2 regions of the Shewanella sp. 8A genome follow, and region 1 is predicted to be linked to the other one. Evidence: predicted binding sites of a transcription regulator. Region 1 holds the regulator's gene; the other holds the start of a gene.
What was found. The regulator LexA, encoded in region 1, represses DNA repair genes until DNA is damaged. The targets are predictions, from matches to a motif close to TACTGTATNNNNATACAGTA.

Region 1 (4,194 bases):
ATGGATAACATCTTCAGAAGTCATCAGAAAGCGGATTTTTCTATTTACAGGCAGGACAAGGGGCTTATCGACCTCGAGTAAGTAGTGCTTTCCCTTGGCCTCACTACCTTCGATTTGAGGTCTTGGTGTGGCGAGAATACTGTAAAACTCAATATCTTGATCGAAATAGCTGTAATGCCACTTCCATTGCGATCCTGTGACTTTTACCGTGAGATCGGCATTGCTGGGGTCTTCCATGGCAATCAGAGTTTTAGTTGCCGGAATCGCCATTAAGATCAGAATGATAAAGGGAATTATCGTCCAAGCGATCTCAACTTTTGTACTCTCATGGAAGTGTGACGCGACCGCGCCCTTGGATTTTCTGTGGTTGATCATGGCATAAATCATCACGCCAAAAACCACTAAGCCTATCGCGCAGCAGATATACAGAATCGTCATGTGCAGGTGGTATACCTTGCCACTGATTTCTGTTACGCCAGGCGTCATATTGAACCGCATGTCTGCTGCGGCCAACGGTGGGGCGAATAGCACCACGAGTAAACAATACAACCATTGCTTCACAAGACTTCTCCTCTGCTAATTGCAAATAGCAACTACAAAGAAGAGCAACACAGTAAGTCTCAACTCTATGCAAACTCTTCAGTTCCCAAAAAAGTGTTTCTGACTTCAACGTGCGTTGGCGGCTTACTTATGATCAAGTATTGTTACTGCTGTTATTAGCCACACTGGCACATACTGCTGAATAAACCCATTATTCTCAATTCTTGTGGGCGAGCGATATTCGAAAATAACGCGATATTTCTGCCTAAACAGGCCATATATCATGTGCGCCTAAATCAAACATACTTGCTGTTTAAAAATTGATCAAGATCACTTCTTTTTCTAATTGTCTGAAAAATTGCCAAAAAAAAGCCTCACATTCACAGGTGAGGCGGCTTTCAAGGCTAAATACGGTGTGAAAAATTTTTAATGAACAGAGCTGAAAAATGCGGGTTGAGTAAATTTAGCCGATTGTGTGAGATTGGTGCTAGAAGGTTGGTCATTCGTTGAACCTTCAAGCACGATACCCATTGCACGTGCGCTCTTTGCTACAATTTGTAGGCGACGATTATCGCGAGTATCTAGGGCGTTAATCCAAGTAATCACTGCGCTAGATGTGCCACTGGTTAAGGCTTTTTCCATCGCCCAAAGGGTTTCGACCTCATCTTTTGCGTGAACCAATAGTACGCGATCCATGCGCACACCTGCGTTTGCTAATAGCTGCTTGTAGCCAATACTAGGTGGGTTGATGAGCACTATCCATCTTCCCTGTTGGCTCAGTTGGGCAAGTTGTTTGCTCAGCTGTGTCAGCTCTTGGCGCCCTTGGCTCTGAGTTGGCATAGTGACTATTGATGTATGCTGCCAGTCGGTCTCTGTATCTCGAACCGTATCGAGCCATAAACCGGGGTGACGCGGGGCATTACCTAATAGTTTGTTCATAGCCAATCTCCGTTGCGGATCACCCCTACGGCGAGCCCTTCAATTGTTAGACTTTGGAAACTCAAATCGACTTTAATCGGTGAATAGTCTTCATTCTCGGCATGTAGGTAGACTAAATTACCTTTTTTTTCAAAGCGTTTTACGGTTACATCATCATCAACGCGAGCAACAACAACTTGTCCATTGCGCGCTTGTTGTACTTTATGAACGGCAAGCAGGTCACCCTCAAGGATGCCGATATTCTTCATACTGTCGCCTTTTACGCGCAGCAGGAAATCGGCAGCAGGGTGGAACATGCTGGGGTCGACTTGGTAATACTGTTCGACATGCTCTTGGGCGAGAATAGGTTCACCCGCTGCCACTTGGCCGATAAGTGGCAAGCCTGTTTCGCGGTTATCTTCTTCCTCTACAGGGAGACGGATCCCGCGGGAAGTACCAGGCATGATCTCGATGCAGCCTTTTTTCGCCAATGCCTTAAGGTGTTCTTCTGCGGCATTTGCACTTTTAAAACCCAAACGGGTGGCAATTTCGGCCCGAGTGGGTGGCATGCCAGTCTCGGCAATATTACGTTTAATCAGCTCTAAAATTTCGGCTTGGCGTGGCGTCAACGGTCTCATGGTCTTTCCTGTTTTTCTATACAGTTACTGTTAGTATATACAGTATTATTTGTAGTGCAAGTATTAACCACTTTTAACTTGGTCAGCTAGATCTGCAAATAACCGTAATCGTCATCTATGGGGTGAATGCCATTTGCACGGCAGCAATAAATGGCGTTGCCTAAAGTGCGTTACTAAGTCATTAAAATCAGCCGCTGAATCCTGCATCTTTAGGTTGTTTGGGTATATTCTCTAGAATCTGGTATTCTATGGGGCTAATGAACGTACTTACATTGCATAAGAATAATGCCTAAACAAGACTCTCTTTGGTTGAAATCATTACGTTGGATCCAAAAGCACTTAGTGCACACTATTGTTGTGCCACAGGATCCCTTTGCCGATCTGAATCTGGATGCCTCCAGACCGCTTGCTTATGTAATGAAAACAGAATCCCTGAGTGATATTGCTGCGTTAAGCGAGATCACCACGAAACTTGGTTTGCCAAGCCCTTACGAGCCGCTGGTGGTGAATGGCGTTGTGGCGCCACGGGTGGTATGCCTTGAAGGTCGTAAGCCCTTATTTGGTGAACGCGCCAGCAATGAGCCATTCCTCGAATGTTTTATGCGTTTGTTGGCCGTCCATAAGGAAAAGCCAGAGTTAGATATCCAGCTGGTGCCTGTGAGTCTGTATTGGGGTCGTACTCCGGGTAAAGAAGACGACACCATGAAGGCGGCAGTGCTTGAGCGCGAGAACCCTACTTGGTTACGCAAGTGTTTGATGATCTTATTTTTAGGTCGTCATAACTTTGTGCAATTTTCTAATGCGGTATCGCTGCGTTACATGGCCGACGAACATGGAACCGATATGGGCATTGCCCATAAATTGGCTCGAGTAGCGAGAGTGCATTTCCGTCGCCAACGTAAGGTGATGACGGGGCCTGTGTTGCCTAATCGTCAGGCGTTATTCCATTCCTTGCTGAAATCTGAATCCTTACGTAAGGCGATTCAGGAAGAAGCCGCGAGCAAGAAGATTTCTGAAACCCAAGCGCGTGAAACGGCAATTGAATATCTTGATGAAATTGCAGCAAATTATTCCGATAGTCTCGTACGTATTGCTGAGCGCTTTTTAACGTGGTTATGGAACAAGCTCTACAGCGGTATTAACATCAAAGGTGCTGAGCATATTCGGCAGTTACACCACGATGGTCATGAGATTGTGTATGTGCCCTGCCATCGCAGCCATATGGATTACCTGCTGTTATCTTACATTCTGTATTACCAAGGTATGGTGCCACCGCATATTGCTGCGGGTATCAACCTAAACTTCTGGCCTGCGGGGCCGCTGTTCCGCCGTGGCGGGGCTTTCTTTATTCGCCGTAGTTTTAACGGCAACAAACTCTATACTGCAGTGTTCCGTGAGTACCTCGATCAGCTGTTTGCTAAGGGATATTCGGTTGAGTATTTCTCTGAAGGTGGCCGTTCTCGTACCGGTCGTCTATTGGCACCGAAAACGGGCATGATCGCTATGACGATCAACAGTGTGTTGCGTGGTATCGAACGCCCAGTCACCTTAGTGCCTGTGTATTTAGGCTACGATCACGTGATGGAAGTGGCGACCTATCACAAAGAGCTAAGCGGTAAGAAAAAACAGAAAGAATCTGTATGGCAAGTCTTTGGTGCTATTCGTAAATTAGGTAATTTTGGCCAAGGTTATGTCAACTTTGGTGAGCCGATTACATTGCAAAATTTCTTGAATGAAACGGCACCTAACTGGCGCAGTGAAGTGGCTGATGATCCTGAGCAAAAACCGACTTGGTTAACCCCAGCGGTGAACGTGTTAGCAAATCGGGTGATGACGCGGATTAACGACGCCGCTGCCGCCAGCTCTATTACCTTGACCAGTTTAGTGTTGTTGGCGTCGGAGCAAAATGCCTTAGAGCGTTGTTTGCTCGAGCGTCAGTTAGATTTATACCTGACCCTGCTTAAGCGTGTGCCTTACACGTCGTTTACGTCGGTTGCCGAAGGTGATGGCAAGCACTTAGTACAACAAGGATTAGAGCTGAACAAGTTCTCCATCAACGCCGATCCTTTGGGTGAGATAGTGTCAATTGATGAAAAAC
Region 2 (4,194 bases), on a different contig from region 1:
TTGATAAGCTCCATGTACAAATCAGTCATCTGACCGATGAGCTAAATAGCCATACAAAGGGTGCCGTAGAACAAGTTGAAGCTGATGCCCTAGAAGGACAAAAACTACAACTTGTCGCCCTTGCAATCAGCATTATTATTTGCGCCATCTATGTCATAGCATTACCTAAATTAATTAGTCGGCCACTCGCTGTTTTATTGGCGAAAATTCATGATATTACCGATGGTGATGGAGACTTAAGAGCAAGGATTAACTTAACCTCCAAGGATGAGCTTGGAGACTTAGCCCGTGCCTTTAATCATTTCCTGGACAATCTGCATAGTATTATTTCGCAGTTTAAAGACTCGACCGCCAGGCTTACGCTATCAGCACAAGGGCTTGCCCACGCCAGCGAAATGGCCAAGCAAACCTTAAGGACACAGGAAGAAACGACTCGGAAAGTGGCTGATGCAAGCGACCATATTGCAGCCTCTGTGCAAGAGGTTTCAAGCAGCGCTAACCATGCAGCAGAGGCGGCTAAACAGGCTGACAACTTTACCGCCACAGGCCAAGAAAAAGTACAAAACACCATAGCTGTTATCCGACAACTCGCCCAAGATGTTAGCCAAGCAGAAAACCAAATTAACAAGCTAGAGCTCGAAGGGCAGCACATAGGAAAAGTACTTGAAGTGATTCAAGCTATCGCCGAACAAACCAATTTACTTGCCCTAAATGCTGCTATTGAAGCCGCTCGTGCAGGAGAACAAGGCCGAGGTTTTGCCGTCGTGGCCGATGAAGTGCGCTCTCTCGCCTCCAAAACCCATCAATCAACGGAGGAAATAAAACTGATGATAGCGAATGTCCAAAATGGCACTCAAAGTGCCGTTGCAGCTATCAATATCGGTAATCAAAAAGCGATTGCTAGTGTGGAAGCCGCCAGCAATGCTGGAGAAGCTTTGGCTCATATTGCGGAAATGGTGAGCGAAATCAGCGAAATGAATAATCAAATCGCGCTTGCCGCGAAAGCACAGTCAATAATGGAAAACGAAAGCCATCACAATATTCAGCATATTGCAGAGCAATCAGAAGAGAGTCGACATACAACAGACGAAATCCATGCTGCAAGTATCCAACTTTCAACCATGGCCAATGAACTAACAGCCTTAGTCAGCCGCTTTAAGTTATAGCGATTGATAACGTGTAAGGGATGAGATTGATTAAATTGATAACGCGAGTTGGGTTTGCAATGGATCAACCTTCGCAATCGGTGATTTATCAGTAAGTCCCACAGCCACGCCGAGTAGCCGAATCCCCCTCCCTTCTTGCCTTGTCATTGCCTGGGATAATAATTCGTAAAACATCATCACAGACACATCATTACTGCGATGTTCAATGGTTGTTTGTTTAAAGTCACTGAATTTAAGCTTCACCACCTGCTTATGGATTTGTCGATCCTTGGCACTACGACTTAGGCGAGTTGATAACTCTTGTATTAATCCAGGCATCACTTGCTGGCACTGCTCGAGGGTATAAATATCCTGCGCCAACGTAGTTTCAACGCCGACAGATTTACGCTCGCGACTCACTGATAACCCACGCTCATCAATCCCATGGGATCTTTCAATTAATACGGCACCAAATTTGCCAAAACGAGTAATAAGGTCTTGTTTTGGATAAGTTTGTATATCTCCGCAAGTATTTAACCCCAAAGAGGAAAGTTTTTCTGCGGTGACTTTCCCCACACCGGGGATCTTGCGTAGGGATAAGGTTTTAATGAACTCAGGAACCTTGTCGGGCGAAATAACATACAAACCATTAGGTTTATTTAAGTCAGAGGCCACCTTGGCGAGGAATTTAACAGGAGCAACGCCAGCCGAAGCAGTAAGCCCTGTTTCGGCCAAAATATCATGGCGAATCGCTTCAGCAATCAGAGTTGCAGAGCCCTTAAACAGCTTGCAATCGCTAACATCTAAGTAGGCTTCATCGAGGGAGAGGGGTTCAATCAATTCAGTGTATCGAGAGAAGATAGCGCGAATTTGTTGCGATATATCCTTATAGACCTGCATTCGACCGGGGACAAGAATTAAGTCTGGGCACAGTTTAAGCGCATAAGCCGTTGCCATAGCGGAGCGCACACCAAATCGGCGCGCTTCGTAATTACAGGTGCTGATAACCCCTCGCCGCTCACGGCTCCCACCAACGGCTAACGGTTTACCACGGTATTCGGGAAAGTCTCGCATTTCCACCGCAGCAAAGTAGCAATCCATATCAACATGAATGATTTTTCGCACTAAAGGTTCCTCCAACACCCAAAATACTGTATATAAAAACAGTAATCAAGTATCTAGGACATATTTACGCAGTCGCGAAGTTCACCTATCGACTCAAGCATCCTTATCCAAGTATAACATTCCCAAAAAAACCAAAGGAACGCTAAGGCTCCTTTGGTTTTAAAACAACAGCATTTAAATTTTAAATTGACCAATATTACGTGTCAGTTCTCGAGTTGCTTGCTCAAATCCTTGTAGACTTTGGGAGAGATCTTGGCTTGACAATAGGGATTGATCGGATAAACCACGCACGCTCACCACGTTTTGCGCCACTTCATCGGCAACCACTGCCTGCTGGCCTATCGCCACAGTAATTTCCACCGTTTGCTGCTGGATAGACGTAATCGCACTGGCGATGTCGCTGAGGGCTTGCTCGACTTGCGTGGTTAAGTCTTGCCCTACTCTTGCCTGCTCAACCCCTGATTCCATCACTTGTTCGGCTTGTAGCGCACTTTGTTGCAGAGTTTGGATAATGCCTTGAATATTGGCGGTAGAATCTTGGGTACGCAAAGCCAGCGTGCGCACTTCGTCAGCAACAACGGCGAAGCCTCGACCTTGATCACCCGCCCGCGCCGCCTCGATGGCCGCGTTCAATGCCAGCAAGTTAGTTTGGTCGGCAATATTGCGGATCACGCTCAAGACTTCACCAATTTGCTCTGAGCTGCTTCGTAGCCGCTTAATCACATTAGCCGCTTCGATGACTTGAACCGATAATGCCTTCATCCCTTCGGTCGCACGGGACACGATTTGCGTACCACCAAGGGCCTGAGTCTGTGCCTTTTCGGCAAAATCATTTGCGCGTTGAGCACTTATCGCCATTTCTTGGCTAGTCTGCGCCATTTGAGTTGCTGCCGTGGCGACAGAATCGATTTGTTGTTTTTGCGATGACACCGACGAGACAGCTAAATCACACACTTGGCGCGCATCCATCACTCCAGTGCCGACCTCTTGGGTTAAGCTACGGGTATGCAGTAACATTTGCTGCACCTTTTCAGCAAAACGATTGAAGGCATCACCCAACTTGCCTAACTCATCTTCGCGCTCCATCAAAATACGTTGGGATAAGTCACTGTCACCCTCGGCAATATCTTCCATGGCATCGAGTAATTTGCTGAGCTGGCGTCTAAAGGGCAATAGCATCAACCAAACAGTAATCCCCACTAACAGCATGATCCCTAATGCAACAAAACAGGCATTCCAAAAGGCTTTGGTAACAGGCGCTTCAATTACTTCATGGGGCAACATAAAGGCTAAATGCCACTTTTGCTTAGGACAATCCCCGCCTACAGTCACAAAGGTCACTCGCTGTGATACGCCATTAAAACTGACCTCGGCAAACCCCTGAGGCTCGCGCTGCATTTGTTGCATTAATGCTGTAAAACCGGAGGTATCTTTAAATTGGCTATCAACCTGATTAGCAAGTGAGCCCGGCGGGAATTTATCCGAGAATCCAGGGAAATACACAAGCTTACCTTCATCCGTCATCAGGAAGGCTTGGCCATAGTTGCGGTATTTAATCGGTGCTAACAGGTTTTTACCAATGGTATCGATCAGAATATCCATACCACCAATGCCAATAAGTTCGCCATTAGCACTATAGACTGGGGTTTTAACCGTTGCAGAAATAGAACCATCGTTGGCATCGACCGCAGGATCGCCCACAAACAGGCCACGTTGATCAATCGCCTCCTGCCACCAAGGACGCTTATTGGTGTAATAATCAGGATCGCCATCGAAACGGCCATTAAGGTCAAAATACTCAAAGGTGTTTGCCGAACCAAAGAATACTGATTTCACATCGCTATCACGGTCGGAAAACGAGCGAAAATAACGAATAATATCTTGATATTGCTGATCCTGCGCCAGATTACTGCCTCGGGCATGA

Region 2: a site for LexA is predicted at 2,295-2,314, ahead of dinB (DNA polymerase IV). Genes of this name have one in related genera too.

Annotation. Positions count from the first base shown of each region.
Region 1 is NZ_JAMDJP010000009.1:151,106-155,299, forward strand. Features, by position in the region: gene coxB (cytochrome c oxidase subunit II) at 1-561, opposite strand, end outside; gene M0413_RS09340 (cell division inhibitor SulA) at 967-1,479, opposite strand; gene lexA (transcriptional repressor LexA) at 1,476-2,096, opposite strand; gene plsB (glycerol-3-phosphate 1-O-acyltransferase PlsB) at 2,382-4,194, shown strand, end outside.
Region 2 is NZ_JAMDJP010000011.1:19,455-23,648, forward strand. Features, by position in the region: gene M0413_RS10285 (methyl-accepting chemotaxis protein) at 1-1,166, shown strand, start outside; gene dinB (DNA polymerase IV) at 1,197-2,270, opposite strand; gene M0413_RS10295 (methyl-accepting chemotaxis protein) at 2,445-4,194, opposite strand, start outside.